DNA from 4 places in the Pseudoalteromonas sp. SR44-8 genome. Region 1 is predicted to be linked to each of the others. Evidence: predicted binding sites of a transcription regulator. Region 1 holds the regulator's gene; each other region holds the start of a gene.

Evidence for each region. Region 1 encodes sigma-54, which starts transcription at its own class of promoters, with help from an activator protein. Its sites were predicted from a motif close to GTTGGCACGNNNNTNGNNT; they were not measured.
Region 2: a site for sigma-54 is predicted at 6,384-6,402, ahead of H5183_RS07310 (DUF3192 domain-containing protein). Genes of this name have one in related genera too.
Region 3: a site for sigma-54 is predicted at 3,221-3,239, ahead of H5183_RS16840 (LruC domain-containing protein). Genes of this name have one in related genera too.
Region 4: a site for sigma-54 is predicted at 5,769-5,787, ahead of H5183_RS20665 (flagellar basal body rod protein FlgF). Genes of this name have one in related genera too.

Annotation. Positions count from the first base shown of each region.
Region 1 covers NZ_JACJDS010000044.1:21,901-29,805, forward strand. Annotated here, with positions in the region: gene mgtE (magnesium transporter) at 1-1,298, opposite strand, end outside; gene H5183_RS18355 (HPr family phosphocarrier protein) at 1,423-1,695, opposite strand; gene rapZ (RNase adapter RapZ) at 1,724-2,566, opposite strand; gene ptsN (PTS IIA-like nitrogen regulatory protein PtsN) at 2,755-3,207, opposite strand; gene hpf (ribosome hibernation promoting factor) at 3,212-3,499, opposite strand; gene H5183_RS18375 (RNA polymerase factor sigma-54) at 3,528-5,024, opposite strand; gene lptB (LPS export ABC transporter ATP-binding protein) at 5,091-5,816, opposite strand; gene lptA (lipopolysaccharide transport periplasmic protein LptA) at 5,813-6,346, opposite strand; gene lptC (LPS export ABC transporter periplasmic protein LptC) at 6,336-6,890, opposite strand; gene kdsC (3-deoxy-manno-octulosonate-8-phosphatase KdsC) at 6,887-7,438, opposite strand; gene H5183_RS18400 (KpsF/GutQ family sugar-phosphate isomerase) at 7,438-7,905, opposite strand, start outside.
Region 2 covers NZ_JACJDS010000011.1:75,683-83,587, forward strand. Annotated here, with positions in the region: gene H5183_RS07295 (PhoH family protein) at 1-1,155, shown strand, start outside; gene H5183_RS07300 (PAS domain-containing hybrid sensor histidine kinase/response regulator) at 1,222-5,007, shown strand; gene H5183_RS07305 (diguanylate cyclase) at 4,976-5,890, shown strand; gene H5183_RS07310 (DUF3192 domain-containing protein) at 5,957-6,337, opposite strand; gene H5183_RS07315 (D-2-hydroxyacid dehydrogenase) at 6,501-7,445, opposite strand; gene zntR (Zn(2+)-responsive transcriptional regulator) at 7,546-7,905, shown strand, end outside.
Region 3 covers NZ_JACJDS010000037.1:5,039-12,943, forward strand. Annotated here, with positions in the region: gene spoT (bifunctional GTP diphosphokinase/guanosine-3',5'-bis pyrophosphate 3'-pyrophosphohydrolase) at 1-1,788, opposite strand, end outside; gene rpoZ (DNA-directed RNA polymerase subunit omega) at 1,917-2,192, opposite strand; gene gmk (guanylate kinase) at 2,310-2,930, opposite strand; gene H5183_RS16840 (LruC domain-containing protein) at 3,273-5,468, shown strand; gene H5183_RS16845 (hypothetical protein) at 5,468-5,932, shown strand; gene H5183_RS16850 (endonuclease/exonuclease/phosphatase family protein) at 6,022-6,984, shown strand; gene H5183_RS16855 (glycosyltransferase family 2 protein) at 7,066-7,905, opposite strand, start outside.
Region 4 covers NZ_JACJDS010000060.1:1,427-9,331, reverse strand. Annotated here, with positions in the region: gene flgA (flagellar basal body P-ring formation chaperone FlgA) at 1-577, opposite strand, end outside; gene H5183_RS20695 (chemotaxis protein) at 719-1,651, shown strand; gene H5183_RS20690 (protein-glutamate O-methyltransferase CheR) at 1,672-2,502, shown strand; gene flgB (flagellar basal body rod protein FlgB) at 2,703-3,113, shown strand; gene flgC (flagellar basal body rod protein FlgC) at 3,116-3,547, shown strand; gene H5183_RS20675 (flagellar hook assembly protein FlgD) at 3,561-4,241, shown strand; gene flgE (flagellar hook protein FlgE) at 4,297-5,664, shown strand; gene H5183_RS20665 (flagellar basal body rod protein FlgF) at 5,824-6,588, shown strand; gene flgG (flagellar basal-body rod protein FlgG) at 6,610-7,398, shown strand; gene flgH (flagellar basal body L-ring protein FlgH) at 7,417-7,905, shown strand, end outside.

The sequences.
Region 1 (7,905 bases):
GTTGTCAGTACCACGCTGCCAGCTAATGCAGGATCAATTTTCATTTTTTTCAATAGCAGCGGAATACTGGCACCGGCGATACCTGCGGCTACTAAGTTCATAAACATGGCAAAGGCGAGTACGCCGCCAAGCTTAAAGTCCCATTGCCAAATAGCAACAACACCGGCAATTAAAATAGACCAAACAATCCCGTTTATTGCGCCGATTGCAAGCTCTTTGATCAGTAAAAAGCGTTGGTTAGTTTGGTTGATATGACCCACTGCAATACCACGTATTACGAGTGTTAATGTTTGGCTGCCCGCAACACCACCCATGGATGGCACTATACCGTTGAGTACTGCTAGAATAGGTAAAATTGCTAAAGTGTTTTCAAAGAAGCTTGCCACAATCGCAGCAAGTAGCGCGGTTAACAAGTTAACGCCAAGCCAAATTGAGCGCTTTTTCGAACTTTTTAACACCGGAGCAAAGGTATCTTCTTCATCATCAAGACCGGCTAGGCTTAATAAGCTATGCTCGGCGTCTTCACGGATAACGTCAACGATATCATCGATGGTGATACGGCCAAGTAGATGGTCATTATCATCAACCACTGGGGCTGATATCCAGTTATGACGTTCAAACAGTTGTGCTACATCGGTTTCATCCATCGAAATGAGGATAGATTCACAATCTTCATCCATTAAGTCGCGAATGATTTTATCTGGCGAGTTAGTCAACAAGGTCGTTAACGACATGGCACCTATAAAGCAGTTATGTTTATCAACAACATAAAGATCATCGGTACCTTCTGGTAGCTCACCACGTAAACGTAAGTAGCGCAGTACTACGTCGATAGTGACATCAGGGCGGATGGTCACTGTATCTGTGTTCATCAGCGCGCCAGCAGAGCGCTCTTGATAAGAGAGTGCTTGAGTTGCACGTTCTCGATCTTGGCTATCCATGGCACTAACAACGTCTTTGTAGACGGTATCAGGTAGGCTACGTAGTACTTCCCCTAGATCATCGTGACTCATGTCCTCAGTTGCCGCAGCGATGTGCTTCGGCTCCATTTGGGCAATGATCCCTAAACGAACATCTTCTGATAGTTCTTCAAGTACGTCACCTTGTACATCTGGATCAACCAGTTGCCATAATAAGGTACGAATCTTATGCGGGGATGACTCGAGTAATAATGCGGTGTCACACGGAGCTGTTTTTGCCAACATACGCCTTACTTGAACAAATTGACCACTGTTAAGTGACTTGGTCACTTGTTTTAGTTGTTGTAGTGGGTAATCTTGTTCAAAAGCTTCTGGCATTGGCGTCCTTAAAAAATTAATACACTTGATAGGTAGGGTAACTGTTGTCGATAATTAACGCGCTTGGTCTGTTTAATTAACGACTTTATTCAGTTTAACGCAATTTAGTGGTACTGACTACGAGCTATTCTTGTTCGTTAAAGCGTTGTGCGATCAACTCACCAATTGCTGCAAGAGCAGGTTCAGCGTCCGGGCCTTCACATACAACTTTAACTTCTTTGCCTTGGCTACTTTCTAATAGCATTAAGCCCAGTACGCTGTCGCCTGCGGCTTGTTTGTCATCTTGATGAAGTGTGATGCTGGCATCAAACTGCACAGCTAATTGCGCTAATACGCTGGCTGCGCGAGCATGTAAACCGAGTTTGTTTTTTATTAAAAATGTATCTTCTAAGCGCATCAACATTCCTTACTGTAAACGTGAGTTGTTATTCTTGTTCACGATGGCGAATTTTCACATTACTGTGGCTCATCGAGAAGCTTTCACCTATAGTTTGCGCTAGATAAACTGAGCGATGTTGACCACCGGTGCAACCAATAGCAATTGTTAAGTAACTGCGGTTATTACGTTCTAAGTGCGGTAACCAAGTTTGTACAAAGGTTTGGATCTGCCAAGTGAATTTTTGCACGATACTGTGACTGGCTAAATAATCTTTTACTGGTTGATCCAGGCCTGTGAGCGGTTTTAACTCAGGCTCCCAGTGTGGATTAGGTAAAAAACGTGCATCAAATACATAATCGGCTTCTTTTGGAATACCATGCTTAAAACCAAATGATTCAAAGGTGATGATTAGTTTTTTATCTTTTTTCCCTAAAATCTTTTCACGGATTGACTCAGCAAGCTGGTGGACACTGAGATCTGTGGTATCAAGCATGAAATCAGCACGAGTAGTTAATACATCAAGCAACACTTTTTCTTGCTTGATGGCTAAATCCAGTGGCAAAGAATCCAAAGATAATGGGTGTAAGCGGCGGGTTTCAGAAAAGCGTTTGATCAGAGTTTGATCATCACTGTCTAAATAAAATAGCGTCGGATTTGCAAAACCAGGCAAGTATTCAAGAATGTCGTTAAATTCTTCCTGCTCTTTCGGTAAATTACGAACATCGATACTGACGGCAATTTTGTCGTAATTATCAGAGACACTGCGTACTAATGACGGTAATAAGTTAACTGGAATATTATCTACACAATAATAGCCAAGATCTTCTACTACACGTAAAGCAACAGATTTACCTGAGCCAGAACGCCCACTGATGATGATTAACTCCATGTAAATTCTCCTTCATTTAATACCAATTTTATTAAAAACATGCTCATTCTTGCTTGTTAAATAACCCACTAACTTTGTTTAAAATTATTTATATAGAACAACTATATCTCATAATTTCCACCTTGTTCTAGAGCTATTTTCCTGTTGCAATAATTACTCTCTAATTCAATACAATACAATTGGTATGACTACGATTGAGCTGCAATTACATGATACAAATCTTGGTCTGTTTTTGCGCTACGTAGTTGTTTACAAAAATCTTTGTTATTGAGTTTATCAGCAATTGTGGCTAACGTCTTCAAATGAAGTTGGCTGTCACCATCTGGTACGATGAGGGCTACAAATATATCAACTGGGCGATTATCAATCGCATCAAAATCAACCGGTGATTCACTCACTAAAATTATTGCTAGCGGGTTTTCAACACCACTCATACGGCCATGAGGGATAGCAATACCACGACCAATACCGGTACTACCTAGTTTTTCTCTCGATAGTAGTGCGTTGAGGATTTCTTGTTGTGATAGCTGAGGGAGTTGTTCATGAGCCAATTGGCTTATAAATTCAATGATCCGTTTTTTGCTATTAAAAAGGACCGCAGCTTTACTGCAGTCCTGACAAATAAGTGAGCTTAATTTCATAGTGTTAGTGTCGAGCGTGCTTCTCTTTGTGTTTAATTACTTGACGATCAAGTTTATCGATTAGTCCGTCAATAGCTGCATACATGTCTTGGTGCTCAGTCGAGGCAAATAATTCAGCGCCACTGACATGTAATGTGGCCTCTGCTTTTTGGCTTAGTTTTTCTACATCAAGAATAACATGGACATTGTTGATATGATCAAAATGCCTTTCAAGCTTGGCAAACTTATTGTTTACATAGTCTCTTAATGAATCAGTAATTTCTACGTGACGACCAGTTAAATTTAGTTGCATAAGCATTTTCCTCTTGTGATTTTACGCCTTAAATCAAACTTTTACGTTGATTTGACGGTGGAATAGCCAGCGACTCGCGGTATTTTGCAATAGTCCGTCTAGCTACTTTGATACCTTGCTCTGCCAATATATCTGCAATCTTACTATCACTCAATGGTTTCGCTGAGTTTTCTGCACTGATCAATTTTCTGATCAATGCTCGAATAGCTGTCGAAGAGCATTCGCCGCCGTTCTCAGTGCTTACATGACTTGAGAAAAAATACTTTAACTCAAAAATACCACGGGGGGTATGCATGTACTTTTGTGTCGTTACGCGAGAGATTGTTGATTCGTGCATCTCAACCATTTCAGCAACGTCGTTTAGTACCATAGGTCGCATTGCTTCAGGGCCATGCTCAAAGAATCCCTGCTGTTGTTTTACAATGCAGTTAGTTACTTTGAGTAACGTCTCGTTACGACTTTCTAGGCTTTTAATAAACCATTTAGCTTCTTGCAAATGCGAGCGTATAAATTGGCTGTCAGTGCTTGATTTTACTGAGCGTGACATTGCCGCATATTGGCTGTTCACTCTAATTTTTGGCATGCTGTCTGGATTAAGTTCAACCACCCAGCGACCTTTAATTTTTTTCACCGAGACATCAGGTATAACATACTCTGACTCTTCGCGTACTATAGTATCCGCAGGCTTTGGGTTAAGGCTGTGGATCAGTGTCATTACTTCTTTCAGCTCATCTTCTTTAAGCTTAGTCTTTTTCATCAAAGTGCGATAGTCACGACTAGCTAATAAATCGATATGATCAGTTAAAATCATTTTAGTCTCGCTAATCCAAGGAGTTGCAGGATCAAATTGATTTAATTGAATACATAAACATTCTTGTAGGCTGCGCGCAGCAATACCAACAGGGTCAAATAACTGAATGCGTTTTAACACTGCTTGCACTTCGTCTAGTTCGATTTCTTCTTCGTTATTACCTTGATTTAAGCTCTCTGCGATGTCTTCGCAGCTCAAGGTTAAAATACCTGAATCGTCAACAGCTTCAACAATCGCAATGGCAATAGCTTCATCGGTTGGACTAAAAGGTGTGAGCTGTAATTGCCACATCAGATATTCGTGCAGGGTTTCAGTTGAAGCACCTTGATAAATTGACTCATCTTCAGGCATTGGGCCGGATGACGTATTTGGCGCAGCACTCATGTATTCGTCCCAGGTGACGTCCATAGCCATTTCGTCACTTAAAGTCTCTTTACTTAATGCTTCGCTACTTTCTTGTTCATATTCGCTGGGCTTGTTGTCTGCTGATGCACTAACGGTTAAGTCATCGTTATCTTGTTTTTGTTCGTTTTTACCAGCCGTGTCGTCTGAATATTCATGCTCTTCTAGCTCTAACAATGGATTGCTGTCGAGTGCTTCTTGAATTTCTTGCTGGAGATCCAATGTACTGAGTTGCAATAAGCGAATTGCTTGTTGCAGCTGTGGTGTCATTGTAAGTTGCTGGCCCATGCGCAGCTGGAGTGATTGCCTCATGTATCTCTAACAATCCTTTTATTGTTATCATCGTTAAGTCTAGCAGATACTTAGCCGAGCGTGGCTTTATAGCCTAAATTGCTCGCCCAGGTAAACATCGCGGACTGTTTGGTCGGCAAGTACATGCTCAGGGGTACCTGATGCAATTAACTCCCCATGAGAAACTATGTAGGCTTTTTCACAAACATCAAGGGTTTCTCGTACATTGTGGTCGGTAATAAGTACGCCAATACCACGGTTTTTAAGGTGTTCAATAATCTTCTTTATATCTAACACTGAAATAGGATCAACGCCAGCAAAAGGCTCATCAAGTAAGATAAATTTTGGATTTGCGGCTAAAGCGCGTGCAATTTCAACTCGACGACGTTCACCACCAGATAATGCCATACCTTGGCTGTCGCGAATATGTTGAATGCTAAACTCATCAAGTAAGCTGTCTAGTGCTTCTTCTCTGGCTTGTTTATTCAGCTCTTTACGAGTTTCTAAAATAGCCATCAGGTTTTGATAAACAGTTAACTTACGAAAGATGGATGATTCTTGTGGTAAGTAGCCAATCCCTAACCGTGCGCGACTGTGCATTGGCAGTAAAGTGATGTCATTATCATCAATACTTATTTTACCTTTGTCGCTAGGTACTAAACCCACAATCATATAAAAAGTGGTGGTTTTACCTGCGCCATTAGGACCCAGTAAGCCAACAATGCTGCCTGCGCTAACTTCTAAACCCACGCTTTTTACAACTTGGCGACCTTTATAGCTTTTTGCTAAAAATTCAGCTTTTAATATACTCATGGCTGCCCTTTAGGTTTGTCTTTTTTACTGTCAACAGGTACCAAAATAGTGTGTACGCGATCGTTTGAGCTTGCGCCTTTTTCAGCACTGATCAGCTGTTGGTCCATATCATAGGTAATGCTTTTGGCATTAATTTTTTGACCTGCTTGAGTGACTTGTGCATTACCAATTAACGTTAAATAGCGCTTGGCGACATCGTAACGGACTTCATCAGCACTGGCGCTCATTATTGTGCCATCAGTTTGTTTTTCTTCAAAGTAAGCAGGGTTACCAGTTGCAACAAGCAATTGTTTGTTATTGCCTAAATCTTCGCGCTTATGGACTTCAAGTCGATCCGCTTTGATACGGCGGTTACCATGAATGATTTCGACATTTTTTTCAAAAATACCGATATTATCTTTCAGTTGGGCAAGCTGCTTTTCAGCACTGATAGAGACTTGATCCGCAGGTGGTGCCGTATTTTCAGCAAAGCTTGCAAAGGCAATGAATAAGCTTGGTATCACAAGCAAGTGAGCAAATTTATTGGTCATAATATATGGTTCGCGTATGGTTAATTAGTTCTACCACTTCGGCTTTTAAGTCGGCATGGAGGCCGCGCCCAGTGATCTTTAAATTTGGTCCGATTAATTCAACTGGTTGTTCTGAACTCATGGTTTGTAGTTCAATATCAACCTGAATATTATCTGCGTTTATATGTTCAATCATGGCATTATTGGTCAGGTTTTTAGCAACCACATTACCTTCTAAAATTAATTGATGATTTTCATATAGGGTGGCTTCATCGGCATTAATTTGCCACGTTTGCTGTTGATTATAGAGTGTAAAAATAGGTTGTTCAAAGTAAGTAAACCCTAACTGTTGGTAAAGTTCCATTTTTGCAGCTGTTACTTTGTGGCTAATTTTACCTTGTTCATCAAACGCGGTTTGTTTTAATGCCACCGCAGTATAATCAGGTTTTGCTATTATATCTTCTTGGTTTTGTTTTATGGCAGTGCTTTGATAAAAATACGGATACCACAGCCATACCATACAGCCGACAAATAATACGCATAATATTAAACGCGCACTATTCATGAGCTTGTGCCTTCGCTGGTTAATGATTTACCATTTTCGAGCATTAATAAATCAGTGAGTTCACGCACAGCTCCAAAACCACCAGGGAGCATGGTTGTATAATGTGAAACTCGCTTGATCAAAGGGTGAGCATCATTTACTGCCACCGCAAAACCAACTAATTCCATTACCGGCAAGTCAGGTCCGTCATCGCCTATGTAAGCGATTTGTTCATCGCTTAACTGCAATTTATCTTTGAGCTGTTGATAAGCTTGCAACTTGTTTTCTTGACCTTGGTAAATATGCGGTACTGTCAGGCTAGTCATCCGTTGCTGAACTATCTGTGAATGACGACCGGTGATCACGGCAACTTCAAAACCGCTATTGATCAGTGCTTTGATACCAAAACCATCTTTAGTATTAAACGCTTTGAGTTCTTCACCTTGATTGCCAAGATAAATGCGGCCATCTGAAAACACCCCATCGATATCACAGATCAGGAGTTTGATTTTTTGTGCTCGCTCGCTCGCATCATCTGAAAGTGGCTGATATAAGTCAGCAAACTGCATTATAAAACTCCTGCTTTGAGCAAATCTTGCATATTAAGAGCACCAATAGGGTGGTGTTTATCATCAACTACAATTAAGCCATTGATACGCTTATTCTCCATAATATTGAGTGCCTCGGCGGCAAGCATATCCGCGGTTGCTGTAGTGCAAGAGCGGGTCATGACAGTGCTTATCAAAGTGCTATGAATATCTATTCGTTGCTCTAAAATTCGGCGTAAATCACCGTCAGTAAAAAGCCCTGCAAGTTGCCCTGTGTCATCAACAATGGCCGTCATACCTAAGCCCTTGGCCGACATTTCGATTAATGCATCTTTGATACATTGCTTATCATTGATCATAGGCGTTGCTGGGCCACTGTGCATAATATCTTTTAAACACAATAGTAAACGTTTGCCTAAGCTTCCCCCAGGATGCGATAGCGCAAAGTCATCGGCAGTAAAGCCTCGGGTTTCTAACAGAGCAACGGC
Region 2 (7,905 bases), on a different contig from region 1:
GCTCTACCTAGTAATAAAAAGGCCAAAGCATCTTCGGCTGGCACACTTATTATTGTTAATGATCATTTATTTGCCGATTCTATCTCAGGTTTACCTGGCAACGAAAATGACCACCGTATTATCAATTGTGCCGTGCACCTACAAAAACAACATCCTAATAGCAAAGTGGTGTTAGTTACCAAAGATATTAATATGCGTTTGAAGGCCAAAGGCGCAGGGCTTAAATTTGTTGAAGATTATCGTACCGATCAGCTGATTGATGATATTGCTTTGCTCTCCAGTGGTTATAAAAAAATTGCTGGCGATTTTTGGCAGCATGTGGGCGAATGTGAAACACAACAACATGGTCGTGATGCGTTTCATAAAGTGGCAAAAAGTTTGATCCCCGATGTATTTTGCAATGAATATTTACTTGATGACAGCGGTCAGTTTGCCGCACGAGTCAAATCTTATGATGAGCAGCATATTATGCTCAAAGATATCGGTGTTGAGCGTTTAATGCATCAGTCGGCATGGGGAGTAAAGCCAAAAAATATTTATCAAGGCATGGCAATGGATGCGTTACTCGATACCGGTATTGAATTAGTTATTTTAACAGGTCCTGCAGGATGCGGAAAAACATTACTAGCGCTTGCCTGTGCTTTGGAAATGGTGGTTGAAAAAGGTATTTACGATAAGGTAATTGTCACCCGAAATACTCCTGAAATTGCTGAGTCGATCGGTTTTTTACCAGGTACCGAAGAGGAAAAAATGGCACCATGGTTAGCTGCGATCACCGATACCTTAGAGGTATTACACAAAGGTGACGAAAATCCTATTTCAAGCCGTAACTATATTATGGAAAAGGCCAACATACAGTTTAAATCAGTTAACTTTATGCGTGGTCGCAGCATTCAAAATGCCGTGGTCATTTTAGATGAAAGCCAAAACCTTACCGCCTCACAGCTGAAAACTATTATTACCCGTTGTGGTGAAGGTACTAAGTTAATTTGCTCTGGTAACCTTGCGCAAATAGATAGTAACTACTTAACTCCAGTTACTTCTGGTTTAACTTATATTGTGGAGCGCTTTAAAGATTTTGAAGGCAGCGCCACAGTTAACTTAAATGGTGTGGTGAGAAGCCGTTTAGCATCGTTTGCGGAAGAAAATTTATAACTTGCGCAGTCCCACTTGGCTCGCTAACCTTGTTGACAAATTTAGCGCCAAGCATCGGATTGTAGATTGAATTTTCTACCTTTAAAACATTACTATCGTTCACTGGCTGTGGCACTTATTGTGCCGCTGCTGGTGGCTTTTCTATTATGTTTACACTTATATAATATTAAATTAGATCGCGCCGTTGCTAAACGTGAAGCGGATTTTGCCAATATAGCAGCGCAAGTTGAGCATGCTATGAATGGTGCTGATGGCTTGATCAACACACTGTTCTCTTTATACGAGCAACCTTTGTCGTATCAATTTGAGCCGCAATGGCTTGAAGATATTAATCAGCAAGAGAATTATTATTACCGAAAAATCCCTGATGGAGGCGGTGAAATTGTCGGGCAAGGTAAGTTTTCGACCACTCCTAATGCGATAGCTCAATGGCAGCAAGTGATCGCCTTGGGGCCTGCTTTTAATACCGCATTATCGTTAATTCAATCCTTATCGGCAGTTGCTTATGTTAATGAGCAAGGCTTTGTTTATATAAAACGTCGTCGTGACGAAGATAGCCTAATGTTAACTCAAGTATTGGATGGCCAGTTGCGCCCAGCACTGGCTGACAATTCACTGACATCAAGTGCGATAGTAGAGGTGGCTGGTAAAAACTACTTATCAATAGGGCGTGCGCGTGAGCAGGGCGGTGAAGAGTATATTATTTTGATTTATGACTTATCGGCAGTATCGCAATGGCTAAAAAAAATATCGCCGCGCAGTGGCGAATATATATTTTTAAATAGTGCGCAGCACGTCATTATCAGCTCACTTTACGATATTGAAGAAGACACGCCATTAGCGGAGTATTGGCCTTCAGCTAAAGCGTCATTAGCAGAATTAGATAATCAGGGTAATCTCACTCTTTTACAAGCGCAAAAGCAGCTACCAATTTATGCGGGTTATTTTGCATCACATGATGAATTAGCCTCACCGATTGTAACTGATGTATTAATTGAACTTACTTTTTTGAGTATGTTTTTAGTGATGATGTTCAGTACCTTGTTATGGTTAAGCCAGCGTATTTTTGTGAAACCCATGACATATTTAATGGCGTATCTTGAACAAAATGAGGAGCACTATAAAGATTATTCAAATTATCATATACCAGCAAACTGGCAGCCGTGGTTTAGCCGAATCAAGTGGGTACTTAACAAAAATCAGCAGTTGGTAAACTCATTGCAGCAGGCAAATAGTGAACTTGATGACCAAGTAAAAATAAAGACCCGTGAACTCGCACGCAGTTATGAGGCTAAAGAACGCCATTTAGCATTATTGAATACTATGCTCAATAGTGTGCCAGATCTTATTTATTTTAAAAACATTGATGGCTCATTCTTAGGATGTAATCGTGCTTATGAACAATACATAGGTATTGAGCAAGGGCAGTTAGTTGGTCAGCAGTTATGTGATATTAGTGATGATAATGGCCAGATCAGTGAATTAGAGCAACAAGTTTTAACAACCAAAATGAAGGCTGAGCAACGACTTGAAACCCAGCTACAAACCTTTCAATTAACCATCGCGCCATTTTATAACGATCAAAATCAGTTACTAGGTTCAATGGGAATTGGCCGGGATATAACCGCCCAACAACAAGCTCTTTTGGCATTAAAAGCGTCAGAGTCTAAGTTTCGCAGCGCCATAGAGTATGCAGCTAATGGGGTGATTTTACTTTCACTTGAACAGACAGTATTACAACTTAATCGAACTGCGCGAAAGATTTTTAAGATTGATAAAACTGAGCAGGATTTATTATTAGTGGATTTATTTCCACGGCAACAGTGGCAAGAAATAGCAACGCTTTTAGCTTTATTGCTGAGTGAGAAAAAGAAAGTTTACCATCTTACTTTAGGACAAGAAGAGCTAAATTGCTGGTGGCAGCTGAGTGTCTCTTTAGTATGGGATGAGCAACAAGCACCTTACTATTATGTTATTCATATTCAAGATGTCAGTGCATTGACTCAGGCCAAACAAGATGCCGAGCGGGCAACCGAGGCCAAAAGCCGATTTATTGCTAACTTAAGCCATGAAATACGCACGCCACTGCATGCTGTGACAGGCCTTATTGATATGGTAACTCAGCAAGGCTTAACAGCGCAGCAGCAACAGCATGCAGTTCAAGCAAAAAATGCTGCGCAAAGTTTATTAACCATGCTTAATCGAATGCTTGATTTTGCGCGAATCGAAAATAACCAAGTGCAATTAGATTTAGTTGATTTTGCTGTAGTTGCACTTGTTGACAGCTGCGAGAGTGTATTAATAGGGCTCTGCCAGCAAAAAGAGTTGGCTTTTAATATCGATATTGATCCGCTAATTGCTCCGCAGTTAGTCGGCGATTACATTCGCTTACAGCAAGTGCTCGGTAATTTACTAACCAATGCCGTGAAATTTACTGAACATGGCAGTATCACTTTGAAAATAACAGCCGTTGAATTGACGCCAACACAACAAACCCTGTGTTTTAAAGTGATCGACACCGGGATCGGTATTGATAAAGCTGATCAGAGTCGATTATTTGACGCATTTACGCAAGGCGACGAATCACTCACTCGTACCCACCAAGGCGTTGGTTTAGGGCTTGCTATAGTCAAACACGAAGTGGCATTAATGGGAGCTGAAATTAAAGTTGTCAGCAATAAAGGCCAAGGCAGTGAGTTTTTCTTTACTATAACCTTTAATGTTGCCGCTCAAATCGATCCTATCGTCTGGCACAATACTTTAGTGATTCATTCTGAGCGGGGAATTAATTTACCTACCGCATTAGCGCCATTAAAACAGCTAGAATTTTCTGAGTTAGCTGAATTAACAGACCACGCTGTATTAGCAGATTATCAGCGGATCATCATTAATGACGTTGATCTACCGAGAGTAATAACGCGAGACAATATAAAAACAGCATTGATGAGTAATAACACGCAGCTTTATGTTGTTAAAAATGCTCCAAATACTCCGCTGCCTACTCTTAAAGGTATGCAAATGTGCAGCGTGAAAAGTTCTGCATTAGTACAACGAATACAGCAAGTTGAGCCGATATCTAAACGCCCTGATGTAAATCTGACAACGGCAGAGAGTAAACTCAACGTTGCGGGCTTACTAGTGTTAGTTATTGATGATAATCAGCTTAATTTAGATATTATTAGTAATATTTTAAGTCAAGCACATATTAATGTAATGACAGCAACTTCGGCGATGGCAGGGATAGATTTGGTTGCACAAGTCATGCCTGATCTGATCTTAATGGATATTCAAATGCCAGAAGTCGATGGGTTACAAGCAACCGCTTTATTGCGACAAAGTTATGAACAACAGCAATTACCTATTTTTGCGCTAACTGCGCATTGTGAAGCAGCTGACGAGCAACGCTCACTTGCCGTAGGTATGAATAAACATTTAACAAAACCAGTGGTTGCAGCAACGTTATTAGCGGCGATCAATGAACTACAAATTACCGGCGCTGTTTTTTATAATCATTCTTTTGCATTAGAACAATTCTCGGGTAATAATGATTTATTGCAGATTATGTTGGATAAACTTGCTAAGTTGTGTGTAAGTCATCTGCAGCAATTAAAAGTACCGATGCAAGCAAAAGCTTTGGAACGGTTAGTGCATAGTATTAAAGGTGTGTCAGGAAATCTTGGCTTTAATCGCCTAAGTGCTACCGCTCAGCAATTAGAAAGTAGACTACGCAAGACACCAGACGTAGGGCAAATATCCCTGAGTCAGTTAGAGTTCGAACTAGCACAAGTAAATAGATATATTCAAATACAAGGCTCAGTAAATGTTGAAGAAAGCCAAAATACTGATCGTTGATGATGACCCATTAAATCGATTGGTGTTGGAAAAAACATTAGCGAATGATCACGAAATATTTTTAGTTGAAAGTGGTGAAAAAGCCCTGACATTTGTTAAATCAACTGCGGTTGACTTAATTATACTCGATATTGTAATGCCTGGCATTAATGGCTATGAGGTATTAATTCAGTTAAAAGAAAATTCAACTACGCACGCTATTCCAGTTATCTTTATTTCAGCTAATACAAGCCATGATGATGAAGCAAAAGGGTTTGAATTAGGCGCAATGGACTATATTGCTAAGCCATTTAGTCCCGCAATAGTACGTGCACGAGTGCGAAATCAATTATTGATTAAGCAAAAAAATGATTTGTTAGAAATGCTCGCCTCCATTGATGGGCTGACAGAAATACCCAATCGGCGTTATTTAGATGAAAGCTTATCGCGAGAATGGCGTCGCAGCCGTCGAGCTGGTACACCGTTATCGGTGCTATTAATAGATATAGACCATTTTAAGCGTTATAACGATTGTTACGGTCACCGTGCCGGGGATGACTGCCTTAAACGTGTTGCACATGCATTAGTTGCAGCGTGTGAGCGTGGCACTGACTTTGTTGCGCGCTACGGTGGAGAAGAATTTGCCGCAGTGTTACCCGATACCAACCAACACGAGGCATTAAAATTTGCTAATAAACTCAGAGATGCTGTTAATACGCTAGCTATCCCGCATAAAGCATCACTCAATGCCGCTCATATTACGATAAGTATTGGGGTTGCTACAACTGAGTTTGGTCAAGTTTATTCTGAGCATATATTACTTGAAGAAGCCGATTTAGGTTTATATCAAGCTAAAGATAGTGGCCGCGATAAAATTATTGCTCGAGTTATTGACGCAAGTTAGTAAAGTCAGTTATTACAGCAAATAAAGAGTGAATATGCTCCACTCTTTACTGCTTTAGTTTTGTGTCTAAATGGCGCTAAGTGAATTATAAATACTATCACCCACACCAATCAGTTTCTCGTTTTTAAAGACCAGTGGAGTACATTCATCTTTTGTCATTTTTCCGTCAGAGTGAATACTATGGGTGGCATAAAATAGTACTTGGTATACATCACCGTCTTTTTTTAATAGTTCTGTAAAGTCGGGAGTTTTTAATTTATTTAATACATTTTGATAGCTGGTATCTAAAGTGAGCCCTGAGATGCTTTCACGATTAAATTGATGATGTTCTTCCCAGCTTGAACTATTACCAGCCCAGTGTGTTTGTGCTTCACCATCGGATACTGCAATTACACAACCAGTAAGAAGAGGGGCTGTAAGCGCGGCAATTAAAAGTACTTTTTTCATTATTTTATCCTGGATACTAAATATTGATTTTAATTTATCTATTAGCTAGCAAAGAACTAGCCAATATTTTATGTTATTTAAAATCAATGAATTAGATTTTTTTGTAAGGTGGTGAATTATATTTAACCACCTTTTATAGCGTGACTAACTAAAAGTTAGTTGATTAGACCAGTCTATTTAAACTTTCACCTTGGCTAAATGCGCTAATATTTAAGCTGACTTGCTTTACTAAGCGAATGATTGACTCTTCACTGGCCCATGCAATATGTGGAGTCAGTATTAAATTATCACCACGATAAGCGGCCAATGGATTATCCTTCGCAGCTGGTTCTTTACTTAATACGTCAAATCCCGCTCCTGCAATTTGGTTATTGCTCAGTGCGTTGGCTAAATCAGCTTCATTAACGATACCACCGCGCGCGGTGTTAATTAAAATGGCATTGGGTTTCATCATAGCAAGTTCAGCAGCACCAATCAGATCACGACTTTCATCGGTTAAAGGGCAGTGTACACTAATAATATCAGCTGTTTTTATTGCTTGGTAAAATTCTGTTCGGCCCTCTCTAGTTACTTGGTTTTTACGCTCACTGATAATTACATTGGCACCAAAAGCACGTGCAACATCCGCAACAGCTTTACCAAGCGAACCATAACCGATAATTGCCAGAGTTTTACCTCCTATATCATTAAAACGGTAATCAAGGCGGCAGAACATCTCGCTTTGTTGCCATAACCCTTGTTGGCAATCAGCAATGTAGCGGTGAGTATTACCCAGTAAATTTGTGATCAGTGCAAAGGTATGTTGTACAACCGAAGGTGTTGAATACCCGGCCACATTGGTAACGGCAATGCCAAACTCTTTAGCGGCGACTAAATCAACATTGTTAGTGCCAGTTGCGGCTACACATATGAGCTTTAATTCAGGGAGTTTTGCCAGTGTTTCGCGATTAAGTACCACTTTATTGGTGATCAAGACATCAGCGCCTGCACTATGCGCTAATACTTGTGCTGGACTGGTTAGTGAATAACTAGTGAAGTTGCCAAGTTTTTGAAAAGGTTCAAGGGATGTGCCTGCAAGCGTAGCAGTATCGAGAAGAGTAATATTCATGAGCTTTCCTTATAATAAAAATTTATAAATGCTTGACCTTGGTGTGTACTCTAAGGTTTATACTCAGCATCAGTTGATAATATGTTAATTGGAGACGGTGATGAAAATAGGCGAATTTGCCAGTCAATTAGGTGTCTCTACAGATACCCTAAGGTACTATGAAAAGCATGCTTTGTTAACGCCTTCAGCGCGAACGCAAGCAGGTTATCGAGATTATAGCCAAACCGATCTTAAGCAAATGATGTTTATTTTGCGCGCTAAAAATGTTGGCTTTAGCTTGGCTGAGATCAAAGAACTATTACAAATTAAATTTAAAAAACATCAGCATTCTTGCCATGAAGTTAAAAACTTAACAATACAAAAGCGTGACTTAGTCGCAGAGCGTATTGCTGAATTAACACGTTTTCATCAATCATTATCCGTGTTAGCTGATAAGTGCTGCGGAGGCAAAGAGCCCGCA
Region 3 (7,905 bases), on a different contig from region 1:
GCGGTGAACCGTGATGCCTTTACCTTGGCTTATATGTGCGGTGATAGCATCCCCAGGCACTGGTCGACAACATTTAGAATAATTAACTAGCATGCCTTCAGTGCCAATAATGGTCGCTTTAGCATTTTTAGTCATATCGCCTAAATCATCATTGTCATTTTGCAGTAAGCGGCGTGCGATCAGCATGCTCATTAAATTACCGCAGCCAATTTCAACTAATAGCTCTAATACAGTATTGAGTTCATGTTCTGCTAATACGCGACTAATATTTTCGTCAGGCAGATCATCGAACTTCGTTTCACCTAAAGCTGAGTCGAGTAAGCGACGGCCAAGTAATAAAGCTTCTTCATGATGTTGGCTCCTCAGGTAATTGCGAATTCCTAAACGTGCTTTACCGGTAACAATAAAGTTTAACCACGTTGCGTTAGGGTGCGCACCTGAGCTGGTAATCACTTCAACTGTTTGACCCGTATCTAATGCTTTACTTAACGGATGAGGTTTACGGTTAACGCGTGCACCCACACAGGTATTACCAACATCGGTATGGACCGCGTATGCAAAATCAACGGCGGTTGCACCCATAGGTAACTCGACTATGCGACCATCAGGAGTGAACACGTAAATTTCTTCTGGGAATAGCTCTGTTTTAACGTTTTCAACAAATTCAAATGATGAGCCTGCGCTTTGTTGTAATTCCAATAAACTTTGCATCCACTGACGTGCACGTTGTTGTGCAGTGTGGCCTGCGCTATCACCGGATTTTTTATACATCCAATGAGCAGCAACTCCTTTATCTGCCATGTGATCCATATCGTGAGTACGGATCTGGATCTCAACAGGGATCCCATGTGGACCAACTAATGAGGTATGCAACGATTGATAACCATTAGTTTTAGGTACTGCTATATAATCTTTAAAGCGAGTTTCAATTGGCTTATATAAATTATGGGCAACACCAAGTACCCGATAGCAGATATCCATTGAATCAACTGCAATTCTAAATGCGTAGATATCCATGACTTCATTAAACAGTAACTCTTTATTAAGCATTTTTTTATAAATACTATATAAGTGTTTTTCGCGCCCAGAAACAGTGGCTGTAATACCAGCTTCTTCAAGGCGTGCTGTTATCTCGGTTTGGATATTTGAAATGACTTCTTTGCGATTGCCGCGCGCTTTGGCAACTTCTGACTTTAAAGCGCGATGACGCATCGGGTAGAGGGCTTGAAAACCTAAATCCTCTAACTCATTTTTAATATCGTGAATACCTAAACGATTAGCAATCGGCGCATAAATCTCTAACGTTTCGCGGGCAATACGTCGACGTTTGTCAGGACGTAATGCTCCAAGAGTGCGCATATTATGAGTACGATCAGCAAGTTTGATTAAAATAACACGAATATCTTGTGTCATTGCCATAATCATTTTTCGATAGTTTTCAGCTTGGAATTCTTTTTTATCTTTAAAGCTGAGCTTATCAAGCTTGCTTACGCCCTCAACTAATTCGGCGACTGTCTCGCCAAAAATTTCGGCTAAATCTTGTTGGCTAAAGTCGGTGTCTTCAATCACATCATGCATTAATGCAGCCATTAACGTTTCGTGATCTAAATGCATACCAGCCAGAATTTGGCTTACTTCAACAGGGTGAGTAATGTAAGGTTCGCCACTTGAGCGAGTTTGACCCTCATGGGCCTCTCGGGCTACCACATAGGCTTTTTGTACCAGCTCTACATCAGCAGCAGGTAAGTATTCTGATATTTTCTTTTTTAGACCTTCAAAAAGATACATTCACACTCCAATGTTCTCGTGAAGCAAATAGGTAACGGTATGTTAAGAATATACGATGAAAAGAAGGGATTGCCAACGGCTAGAATAGAAATACTATACCGTTGGCTAAATCAGACAAGGAAGTCAGATTATTGGTTGCCGCCTACAATAGCTGCAACTGCAGCCATTTCAGCCGCCTCTTGATGTTGTTGCTCTTCACGATCAATAAGATCCATTGATGAGCTATCTACTAAACCAAGTTCAATTTCACGTAAAGCAACAACCGTTGGTTTATCGTTTTCAGGATCAACCAGTGGCTTTTTACCACCGACCGCGATTTGACGGGCACGACGGGCCGCAACTAAAATTAAATCAAAACGATTACCAATTGCATCTACTGCATCTTCAACAGTTACGCGAGCCATCTTAGCACTCCAAATAAATTTTTAAGCAAAGACGTAGTTTACTGCACCGAGTCAGATTCGCCAATAGCTTGTGGTTAATTTAAACAAATAAAATACTTACTGAACCCAAATTAGGATTTAACGCAGTAAGTCTACGAGTAAATCTTGATGGCGAATAGCTTGGCTTTGTAGCGATAAGCGTTTTGCCAATACGATCGTCTCAATTTCCTTCAGCGCAGTTGCAAAATCATCGTTAACCACGACATAGTCATATTCATTGTAATGAGACGTTTCAGATTGTGCTTTTGCCATGCGACCAGCAATGATTTCTTGTGAATCTTGGCCGCGATTATTTAAGCGCGCTTCAAGCTCAACTTTTGACGGTGGTAGGATAAAAATGGTTTCAACATCAGCGACCAGATCACGAACTTGACGTGCACCTTGCCAATCAATATCTAAAAATACATCAATACCTGCTGCAAGCTGCTCTTCAATTGCTTGCTTTGATGTACCGTAGTAATTATCGAACACTTGCGCCCATTCAAAAAAATCATTCTTTTCAATTAATGATTTGAATTCATCAACATTTACAAAGTGGTAATGCACGCCATTTGCTTCGCCCGGACGAGGCGAGCGAGTAGTATGCGATACAGATACTTTCATATCATTATACTTAGTTAACAATGCATTGATTAAGCTGGATTTACCCGCACCAGATGGTGCCGATAAAATAAATAAGTTTCCGCGAGAGTGTGCCATGGGTTTTTACCTAAAATAAACCGACTAGAGCTGCTAATAAGCTCCGCCTTAATTTTGGTATTGTACTTTATTTAGTGAAGTTTACTCAACTGCCGAAAGTATCCTAGTGAGGTGATTAAATTTTAACGTATTAATAACCGTATTTTTGTTACGGCAATGATGACTGTTTAAAAAACTCCCGCATTTTAACGATTATTTGTACTTAGTTGCATAATGCAAAAATGGTCGTTGCAAGTTGCATCTTTCATCTTCAACTTTATTTTATTTTGTTTTATTTCAATGTTTTATTTTTTGGAATGATGCCTGCATTGGTACAGTTACTTAATGATTGAGGGCTTACTAATGAGATTAACCCATTTAGCCATAGCGTGTTTAGTTTCACTTCCTTGTGCTGTATTTAGCCTGCCATTCGATAATTGCCCTAGTCAGGCATTTTTGATGCAGGATGCAAAGGCACAGCTTTACGGTATAGATTTAGTATCGGCTAAACCTACGATTTTATCATCGGCTTTGACGTTTGCTAGCGAGGCAAATAATGAAAGTGTGAATGCCGTCGGTTTTAATTACAAAGACCAATACTTATACGGTTTTAGCCGACAATCGCCTAAAAGCGTGGTGCAAATTGGTAGCAACTACGAAATGAAGCGGTTAAATGTTACTGGCCTACCCGATACTAATTTTTATGTAGGTGATATTCAAGTGACTGGTGAGCAAGCAAATCAAAGTGCGATGTATTATGTATATACTCCCAATTTTGGTTTATATGAAATCAATCTAGAGGGTGATCTAGATGCCCCCATAACTGCTCGGCTACTACCTGCAACCGACACATGGAACTTAGGTATATTTGATTTTGCATTTCATCCGCAAAGTAACCTGTTATACGCAGTTGAATCAAATGGTGATTTGCATGAAATTAACGTTGCAGAAAATACTACCAAGTTTATTACTCAAGTTGATATTGGTGATGATACGGGCGCATTTGGTGCTGCCTATTTTGATATCAATGGTCAGTTTTATTTTAGTAATAATAAAAGCGGAAAAATTCACAAAGTTGATTTAAGTATTAGTCCTGTTGTTGGTTATACGCCTGTTGCGAATGTGTTTACATCGGGCCCTAAGTCAAGTCAGAACGATGGGGCTCGTTGTGCTATTGCCGAAGTTGAGGTAACAGATAGTTCGATTGATTTTGGTGATGCTCCTCTACCTTATAACACCAGTTTAGAGCAAAGCGGAGCCAGGCATTTATTCGATCCTAACAGCACTGGCAGTAACCTGATTTATTTAGGCGATACAGTCGATGGTGAAAATATCAATACTGATGCCGACTTAATCAACAACCCAGTTGATGCATCAGATGATGGGGTGAGCTTTGTGACGGCAATATCGGCGGGTCAAGATAGCCAAATTATTGTAAACGCCTCTGCGAGTAGCTTTTTATATGCATGGTTTGATTGGGATCAAAATGGCGGCTTTAGTGAAAGTGAGCGCATAATAACTAAATATCAACTTAATCAAGGCGATAACAGTATTTTAATTAATGTACCTAGTAATGTTAAAGCTGGGCAGACATGGGCTCGTTTTAGGGTAACTGATGGCTCGGAGGCTTCGCTTATTACTGCCACTGGCGGTGTTTTAGGTGGTGAGGTGGAAGATTATGAAATAACAACATTTGCTAGTGCTGTATACCCAGGAGAAAACGATTGGGTGACACTTGCTTATGAAGATAAATGGCCGTTTGCAGGTGATTATGATTTTAATGATGTGGTCGTAAATTACCGTACTACTCAGCTCATTGAGGGCACTAATGTTGTTGGTTATAAAATTGATGGCCAGTTAATTGGTGTAGGAGCAACCTATCATAATGGCTTTGCGGTAAGCCTTAAAGAGACGGTAAATAATACAACTTACTCAATTTTAAGTAGAGAAGTCGATGCCGATAACATTCGGTTTGTGATTAATGGCGAACTACAAACAGGCTCATTTTTGGAAGCAAACACAGAGCAGGCTATTTTAATTTTTATGCAAGACACTTGGCTGCATGTGAATAAGCAATCAGGGTGCGAGTATTTTAGAACGGAAAGTAATTGCGACGTCAACAGCAAAGTAACTTTTAGTATGACTATCCCATTAAAAGTCCCTAAAGCGAAAATATTATCCCCCGGAACATTATTAGACCCTTTTATTTTTGCTACAGAGGGCTTTTATCATGGCGATTTTTTAGTTGGTAAAAATGCGCGCAGCTGGGAAGTACACATGAAAAATCAAGCGCCCACAGAAGTATTTGACGCGACTTTGTTTGATCTCAGTGGTGCAGATGATGTGAGCCAGCAAGAAAGTGGTTTGTTTTTCTTAACTGAAAACGGCCTACCATGGGCGATTGAAGTAGGAGTGCAATGGTTACATCCACTTGAAGGTGTAGATATAACCGATGCCTACGATAGCTTTGCTAATTTTGCTCAGTCGTCAGGAAAGCAAAATCCACAATGGTTCAATCACTACAACAGCAATAATGTGGCAGTTAGAGGAGAACAGTAATGAAAAAATTAACCGTTATTTTATGCTTATCATCATTTTTAGTTGCGTGTGGTGGTGGTGAAAGCGAAAGTACTGCGGCAGTACCTGCAGCTGTTGAATCACTACCATCGAGTGTCGTTCCTATCACCATCGACTCAGCCGGAATGGCCAGTTTAGTGATAGATGATCGTTTTGATTTATCAACGAAATTTAAACTAAAGATTGATGTAGATCTCTCTATAGGTGACGTAAGAGCTTACTTAAATATTTGCCAAAAAAAGGCCAATAGCCTACGTGCTGATTATGGAAACTGCTTAGTTAGAGCTCCTTTATCGCAAGGATCTATAAAAACTACGCTTGCAATGAGTAGACAAGATATCGAGCTGATTGCAGAAATTTGGTTTTACGATACCAGCACTCAACCCCTTTCATTCGCATGGCAGTTTGATACACAAGTAGAACATCAGATGTTTGAAATAAGGTAGTAAAAGTCAAAGGTAAGCAGTAACGGTAAAGTGATCAAGCTAAAGAATACACCTAGGTATATTCTTTATACTAGTTAGGGTAGTGATTTATGTTGAAGTTTCTTAATGATAACAATGGCGATCTTTTGCAAAAAAAGAGGCTAGTAAAATTTTTTGTCGCAGCAGCTGCGTTTATGCTAATTGCGATTGCCTATAATCCTTCGCAATATTATTACGCTGATCTTTTAGTATCATTGCGTATGCCATTACTAGTTATTGCCTTATGCTTTGCCATGTTGCTTTTAATTATAAAAGCAACATATTTAGGTGGGTCGCTATCAATTATATGCTTGATAAGTTTGAGTTCATTATTACCATTGCATTCGTTACCAAGTGAGCAAACCAAAAATGCGATTTCGATAAAACAAATAAACTTAAATTATAGTAACCCGTTTATTGAATCGCACTTAGTTCGCTTACAAAAACAATCTTGGGATGTATTAATTCTGCAAGAGTTTAGTGATTTAAATCGGCATTTGCTCTCTCGTTTTTTAACCAAGGCTAGTTTATTTGGTTATCGTGAAGTAGAGGGGATCCCTTACGGCATCGTTGTTATTTCGCGTTTACCTATAATTTATAGACAACAAGTAAAACTTCAAGGGGATAGGTTAGGTTACATTAAACTGCGCTTGTTATTTAATAATGAAGTTATCACTACGTATATTGCCCACCCACCATCACCAAGAACCAAGCAGCACTGGGAAAATAGAAATATTTTACTCGCGGCGCTGCATGCAGCAACAATACAAGAGCAAACACCATGGCTAATTGCAGGTGATTTAAATATTGTCCCTTGGTCACGTTATTTTAGTTGGCAAAGTACACAAAGTTGTTATGGAGCAAGTCCTTATAGTAGTTTTATGCCCTTAAATATTAAGCCGACACTGCTAACCGGGTTACCCATAGATCACTGTGTTTTTGACGAGCAATTTACGTTAAACAGCTTAATAGTGAGTAATTTTGCAGGAAGTGATCATAAGATGCTTAGTTATAGTTTGAGCCTTCATGATTAACCAAAGTTCAGCTTAGTTAGTTAATAAAAATAGCATGCAGGATTAACTACATGCTATTTGATTAAATAAACCAATGCGGATTTATTTTACTGTAATGGCAAAGGTCATTTTTAAGTCATGTAGTAAATGACGTAGGTTTCGCTTATGTGGAAAAAGTGTGAATGCAGCAGTTGCAATCGATAGGGCTTTAAATTTAGAACCTATTTCTCGATAGTACTCACCATAGCATTCTAAAATGCGTGCTTGTGCTTTTATTTTTGCCATAAGGCCAGCATCATGTTTACAACGCGAGACAATTTCTTTCATTGCATTGAGTCTATTTTTACGATTTGCAGTAATAGAACCCGCTCTCATCAAGTAATCCATTGCGATACGCGGTGAAAACGCAACATCACCGATCCTTGCAAGTTTTAACCAGCAATCCCAGTCGCTAGCGCTATTTAATTGGTTATCAAATCGGCCAATATAATTAATCGCTGAACGCTTAACTACAACCGAAGATGTGCCAATTACATTAGCAAAAATCAGTAAATCCATTGGGCATTTTAAATTTTGATAACCCATATTATTTTTATCAACAAATTTTGAAAATTCAGGCCAAAAAGAAAAACAATCGACAATGGGTTCATATTCTTCGTTAATATGCATATAGTTTGTGAAACTTAAAACGCACTCTGAGTGCTCTTTCATATAGCTTAATTGTTCGTATAACTTATCATCACTCCAGTAATCATCAGCGTCTAAAAAAGCAATGTAATCACCTTTTGCTGAGGCAATAGCGCGATTTCTTACATTGACAACGCCAGTGTTTTCTTGCTCTATAACAATTAACTGGGGAATTGTTATTTGGGCGGTTTTTAACCACTCAACACTACCATCTGTTGAACCATCATCAACCACAATAATTTCTAAATTCACGTT
Region 4 (7,905 bases), on a different contig from region 1:
TCAATCCTCGAATTATTGCGAAAATAGTGACATTATCCCCTTTGCAGACCATACAGATTTGATTTAAAGCAACAGGGTAACCACTGCGGATATTGCGTTTGCTGCGGCTACCAATCAACAGTTCTTCATCTTGTAAGTACTGTGCTCTTACGAAATGTTTTGGTTTCATAATCAAACGTAAATGATGGGGTTCGATAACTTCACCCCGACTTAAATTTTCAGTGGCTATAATCACAGGGGATAGTTCAATCATACGTACATGAACATATTGACTCCAACCATTTAGGTCATCACATTTTATTTGTACGGTTATTTGGCGATTAAATGGCGGCTCAGTAGGAATATTAAATGCAAGGTCGCTGTTGCAGCCACGATCTGGGATCCGGCTATCCAATGTTAAGGCGTTGAGTTCCTTATCATCGGCAGTATTAGGGTCTAGTTGATCATAGACATGAGATACAGCAAGTTCTTGCAATTGTTCTTTGCTATATGTTTGCGCATACAGTGGAGTTACTAGGCATAAGCTAGCAAGAAAATAAAAAACACTGTATCTTCGGCTTTTTTTTAACAAACTCATAATGTTTCGACTATGCTTATGGTTGAAAACAGGGTATAAATATTTAGCGTCAATAAACAGACGCTCCCGTGTAGTTATGTAGCTTTACAGAAAGAAAGCAATTATTGTTCCGTTCTTATTCGCTTTCTTCAGGAGATTGAAATGGCAGGCATTTTAGACTCAGTTAACCAACGCACTCAATTGGTTGGGCAAAACCGTCTTGAATTATTATTATTCAAGCTAAGAGGGCGGCAGCGCTTTGGCATCAATGTGTTTAAAGTGAGAGAAGTACTGCAATGCCCTCCTTTGACAAACATGCCAAAGTCAAATGCGTATATAAGAGGTGTCGCACATATACGCGGGCAAACTATTTCTGTTATCGATTTATCGATGGCCGTGGGTGGTCCTGCGATCGAAAATATTAAAGATAGTTTTATAATCATTGCTGAATATAACCGTTCCGTACAAGGGTTTTTGGTTGGTGGCGTTGAGCGAATTGTTAATATGAATTGGGAAAAAATAATGCCGCCACCGTCAGGAGCTGGCAGATATTCATATTTAACTGCAGTGACAGAAATTGAAAACGAGTTAGTCGAAATTCTTGATGTAGAAAAAATATTAAACGAAATTTGCCCGGTGAATACCGAAGTCAGTGCTGCAATAGCTAATGATGGTGAAATTCAAAAAGACTTAGGTGAGCGCATTGTGTTTATTGCCGATGACTCTGCCGTTGCTCGTAATCAAGTCAAACGTGCATTAGAGCCGTTAGGCGTGCAAACAGAGCTGGCTAAAAATGGTAAAGAAGCATTAATACGCCTTCGTGAGATTGCTGCACTTGATTGTAAGCATGATATTACCGAGCGAGTAGGATTGTTGATTTCTGATGTTGAAATGCCAGAAATGGATGGTTATACCCTAACCGCTGAAATAAAAGCAGATCCAAAGTTAGCCCCCTTACATGTTATTTTACATACATCGCTCAGTGGTGTATTCAATCAAGCGATGATTGAAAAAGTGGGTGCTGATGACTTTATAGCTAAGTTCAATCCGGATGAGTTAGCTACAGCAGTGAAAAAATGGGTTCATTGTGACTAATTTGAAAAGGCGGTGTTACTTTGGAAAATAAGCATTTACAGCAAAGCGAGTACGATCAGTTTCGCTCTTTTTTAGAGCAACAATGTGGCATTGTTCTGGGAGATAATAAGCTTTATTTAGTCAAAAGCAGGCTTGCTCCGCTAATGGTTCGTTTTAATGTTGAATCATTGTCACAATTGGTTAGTAAAACACTGAGTCCGCATGAGCGGCAGTTACGTGCCGCAGTCGTTGATGCTATGACGACCAATGAAACTTTATGGTTTCGGGATCAATACCCGTTTGAACTATTGCAAAGTAAGTTATTTCCGGAACATAAAGAGTTACGTCGTCCGTTGAAAATTTGGTCTGCGGCAAGTTCCTCTGGACAAGAGCCATATTCTATTGCTATGTCGGTTGCTGAGTTTCAAGCTAAACAGCCGGGTGTATTAAAAATGGGCGCGCAGATAATCGGCACTGATATTTCTAATACTATGTTAGATATGTGTAAGCATGCAGAATATGACTCCCTTGCTCTAGCTAGAGGGCTGTCGGTAGAGCGCAGGAAAAAGTTCTTTAAAGATAGTGGCAACGGCATGGCGCAAGTAAACGACTCAATAAAAAAATTAGTGAGTTTTAGACATCTTAACTTATTAGATTCATACGCGCTAATGGGCAAGTTTGATATTATTTTTTGCCGCAACGTGCTGATTTATTTCGCACCAGAGGTTAAAGCCAAAATTATTGCTCAGTTTGCTCAAGCACTAAATCCTAAAGGGTATTTATTTTTAGGCGCATCAGAGTCTATGTCAGGGTTAAGTGACGAATTTGACATGGTACGCTGTAATCCAGGTATTATTTATCAAAAGAAATAGCTTACCAGCGTATTTAACGCGCTAAAACACAAGTTACTCAAATCTCATCGGTGGTAAAACCGAATCTTGAATACTATAAAACGATGTGGCTCCACATCGTTTTTCTTTTTAAATCAAATGATTAAACGAACCATAAAACATCAACCTAATTGGCTCAACTTTTGCATTAATCATCTTAAGTCAATTTTTTGGAGATGGTTATGGCTATCAGTTTTGATAAAGCATTTGGGGTTCATCCTCATGCAATGTTGATCCGTTCGCAACGTGCTGAGTTATTAGCAACCAATATCGCTAATGCTGATACGCCGGGCTATAAAGCGAAAGACATCGACTTTGCCTCAGCATTGAAAGCGGCAAAAAGCCACCAACAAGGCGGCAATAACATGGTAACAACTAACCCAAACCACATTGCCGGTGGCAGTCGTTATGTTGGTAATAGTGAAATGTTTCGCTCGCCAAATCAAGCAGATACAGGTGATGGCAACTCGGTTGATATACAAGTGGAACGAAACTTGTATACAAAGAACTCATTAGAGTATCAGGCAAGCCTGCAATTTATGAGTAGTAAAATTAAAGGCCTTAAAAAAGCCCTCGGTAGTCAAGGAGCCTAAGCATGAGTTTATATAACGTTTTTGATATTTCAGGTAGTGGTATGAGTGCGCAAAATGTGCGTTTGAACACAACCGCGAGTAATATTTCAAATGCTAATAGCATTAGCTCAAGCCAAGACAAAACTTACCGGGCGCGCCACCCTGTTTTTGCAGCTGAACTGATGAAAGCATCAGAATCAAGCGGTAATGTTCAGGGGTCGTCTGTTGGCGTTAAAGTGTTAGGTATTGTAGAGAGTAATAAACCATTACAAATTGAATATAACCCTAATCATCCTAGTGCGGATGAAAACGGTTATATCTACAAACCTAACGTTAATGTCGTTGAAGAAATGGCTAATATGATTTCTGCCTCACGCTCTTATCAAACCAATGTGCAAGTTGCTGATGCAGCGAAGCAAATGTTAAGTAAAACACTGTTGCTTGGGCAGCGGTAATTGAGGAAAGATTATGAGTAACGATATCAGCAGCACATCGTCAACTTATTTAGATTCGATTAAGTGGCAAGATAAACAGGTTAGCAGTGATAAGAAAAGTGATGCGTTAACCCAAGAAGATTTCTTCTCATTGTTAACACAGCAACTGTCGTTTCAAGATCCCAGCAAACCAGCTGACAATGATCAAATGATCGCGCAGATGACAAGTTTCACCATGGCTGAAGGTATCTCAAACCTTAATAGTAATTTTCAGTCATTAGCCGCATCGATGACATCTAACTCAGCACTACAAGCATCGACTTTAGTGGGTAAACAAGCATTACTAGAGTCTAATACATTAGACCTAAACGATGTTGGTAGCGCTAAAGGAACCGTGGTTGCAGAAGAGCCTGTAGAAAACTTATTTCTACGAATTGAAGATTCATCTGGTCAGTTGGTGCGTAGTATTGATTTAGGTGCGCAATCAGCGGGCGCTGTCCGTTTCGAGTGGGACGGCATGAATGATAATAAAGAACGTTTACCACCAGGTGAATATAAAATTAAAGCTGAAGGGCAGTTAAATGGTGAGTACACGGCTTTACCTATAGCTACTTTTAAGAATATCGAGAGTGTTAATATTAATGGTGCAAACGGCATTATTATAAACACTAAAGAAGGTGCGGTTAGGCTAGCTGACGTTGCAGAAATCGCGTAAAAATTTTAATTATTAGTTAGCCACAGGCTAAACATTGACAGATTAGAGGTGAATTATGAGCTTCAATATTGCATTAACTGGCATTGCTGCCGCACAAAAAGACTTAGATGTAACAGCAAATAATATTGCTAACGTAAATACGGTAGGCTTTAAAGAGTCACGTGCTGAATTTGCTGATGTATACGCATCTTCGGTATTTAGTTCAGGCAAGACAAAAAATGGTGATGGTGTACAGACAACTATGGTGGCACAACAGTTTCACCAAGGTTCACTAAAGTTCACTCAAAACTCATTAGATTTAGCTATCACAGGTGAAGGTTACTTTGCCATGAGCCAAGATTTAGGGGCACAAGATTTTACTTATTCGCGTGCAGGCGCATTTAAACTTAATAAAGATAACTTTATTGTTGATGCTAAAGGCAATTACTTGCAGGGTTTTCCTGTTGATGAAGCTACAGGTGATACAACATCGGTAAGTTTAAGCACGTCATCAGCGTTACAGATCCCTGATTCATCAGGATCACCGCGAGCTACGACGAATGTTTACTCTTCGTTTAACTTAGACTCGCGTGCAACCTCGCCGTCAATAACTACTTTTGATCCTACAACGAGCGCATCATATAATAGCTCAACATCAACAACAGTATACGACTCGTTAGGTGAGCCGCATGTTTTACAGTTTTTCTTTGTTAAAACAAATTCTACAGTAACGGGTAATGACAATGAGTGGCAAACTTATGCGACCTTAGATGAAAAGCCATTTAGCCCTGCAGGTGTTGAAGAGACTGCTCCTCCTTACACACCATTATCAACCTTTCAGTTTGATTCTAGTGGTAAGCCATTAAACACAGATGGTGTCGCGAATACAGATAACACATTCAATCCATTAGCAATTCCAAGCGGTGCTGGTGCGGCAGTAGGGCTATCTGATTTATTAACAAATGGTGCCAGCTTCCCTGAAAATGTTACTGTTAATTGGCGCGATGAAGCGGCCACCGATAATAAAGTCCCGACTCAATATGCTAGTCGTTTTGAAGTTAAAGCACTTGAGCAAGATGGTGCTACTGTTGGACGTTTAGCCGGTATTGATATTGGTAGTGATGGTAAGATTGTCGCTTCATACAGTAATGGAGATACCTCATTCTTAGGGCAAGTAGCGATGGTGCGCTTTTCTAACTCACAAGGCTTACAACAAGCTGGTGATACAGGTTGGAAAAAAAGTTTGACGTCTGGTGAGCCAATCGCTGGCGAACCAGGTTCTGGTACTTTAGGTTCCATTAACTCTACAGCGCTTGAGCAATCAAACGTGAATTTAACGAATGAACTCGTAGATTTGATCAGTGCACAGCGTAACTTCCAAGCAAACTCACGTGCGCTTGAAGTGAATTCAACACTACAGCAAGCTATTTTGCAGATCCGCTAATCTCGTTCTAATATTTTTTATAATCCGACACCTAGGCTGCTATTTATTAGCAGCCTTTTTTATTTGCGATTGATTATTTTTTGTAACTTATCACGTCAGTTTATTGTGGCACTTATCTTGCATTTGTCATGTTATAGATTTTTAACGTGAGTCGATGTTATGGACAAGATGGTCTACATTGCAGCGTCTGGAGCTAAGCAAAGTTTGCGGGGCCTAGAGCTTAAAGCAAATAATTTAGCAAATGCCAATACCACAGGTTTTAAAGCTGACTTCGCACAAGCGCGTTCGATGCAAGCTTTTGGCGAAGGCCTGCCGACACGTGTATTTACCATGCAAGAGCGGCCTGGTTCCAATATGACTTCCGGCGGTATTGTTGAGACTGGACGTGATCTAGATATTGCTATGAGCGATAAAGGATGGCTTACGGTGCAAGATGCTTCAGGTAATGAGGCATATACAAAAGTCGGTACGTTGAATATCACTCCTGACGGCGCTTTGATCACCAGTCACGGGCGTCAAGTTATTGGCGAAGGTGGACCAATTATTTTGCCATTGCCAGTGGAGAAAATTGAATTTAGTGAAGATGGCTCTATCCAAGTTCGCCCGCAAGGAGCTCCAGCTAACTTTTTAGAAGTTGTTGATCGTTTGAAGGTGATCAAGGCAAATAATTCAGAGCTTGAAAAAGGTAATGATGGCTTATTTCGGCCAAAGCCTGAATTACTGGATAATGATATATGTGGATTTTGTGACATCTCTAATGATGTGAAAGTGATGAGTGGCACTTTGGAAATGTCAAATGTGAATCCGGTACACGAGATGGTAGATATGATAAACCATCAACGCCAATTTGAATTACAAGTTAAGTTAATGAAAACGGCTGAAGAAATTGACGAACGTCAAACTCAATTGCTGCGTATTGTTTAACTTTATTGAGAGGATATTAATATGAATCCTGCATTGTGGATAAGTAAAACGGGGCTTGATGCCCAACAAACTGACATTTCGGTTATCTCAAATAATTTAGCCAATGCCAGTACCGTTGGTTATAAGAAAAGCCGTGCTGTGTTTGAAGATTTACTTTATCAAAATATTAATCAGCCGGGTGGACGTTCATCACAAGATACTGAAATGCCCTCAGGTTTAATGCTTGGTGCTGGTACCAAAGTGGTTGCTAATCAGAAAAACTTTTCTCAAGGCAATATGTTAACCACCGAAAATTCATTGGATTGGATGATATCAGGGCCCGGTTTTTTTGAAGTTTTACAGCCTGATGGCAATATCGCTTACTCTCGAAATGGTCAATTTACCACGGATGAAGACGGCCGTATTGTTACTGCCGGCGCTGGTTTTCCCGTACAGCCAGAAATGAATGTACCTGATGACGCACAGTCCATTACTGTATCGCAAGATGGAGAGGTATCAGTACGTATCTCAGGGCAGCCAGAGAATGTGGTAATAGGTCAGTTAACGATCAGTGATTTTATCAATCCATCAGGTCTAGAGCCTGTAGGTCAAAACTTATATACCGAAACGGCAGTCAGTGGCGCACCTGTGCAAGGTAACCCTGGCCTAGAAGGATTAGGCACTGTTGTGCAAGGTGCACTTGAAACCTCTAACGTAAATGTAACTGAAGAATTAGTTAACCTGATTGAAACTCAACGGATCTATGAAATGAATTCAAAAGTGATTTCAGCGGTTGATGAAATGATGAGTTATATCAGTCAGCAACTTTAATTAATTCGGAGCAAAGTTATGCGTAATTTATCTATAGTCTTAACGGGTGCATTTATATTGAGTGGTTGTATGACAACTCAAAACCACAGCGTGGTTCAAGATGATCCATACTATGCTCCCATGTATCCAGAGCCTGCCGCAGAGCAAATCGTGCCGACAGGCTCATTGTTTGATAGTAATTTATCAAATGATTTATATTCAGATAAAAAAGCCTTACGTACTGGAGATATTATTACAGTTAAGCTGCAAGAATCGACGCAATCATCAAAAGCAGCTAAAACTGAAACGGATAAACAAAGTGATGCCAGCTTAGACCCTGTCATTGGGTTAGGCGGACTACCGGTTAATATTGGTGGTGATAGTATTCAGTTTGGTGTGGGCAGCGGTGCAAAATTCAAAGGTGATACTAAGTCAAACCAATCTAATAGTTTATTTGGTGATATTTCCGTGAATGTTATGCGTGTATTACCTAATGGTAATTTAGTGATCCGTGGTGAAAAATGGCTG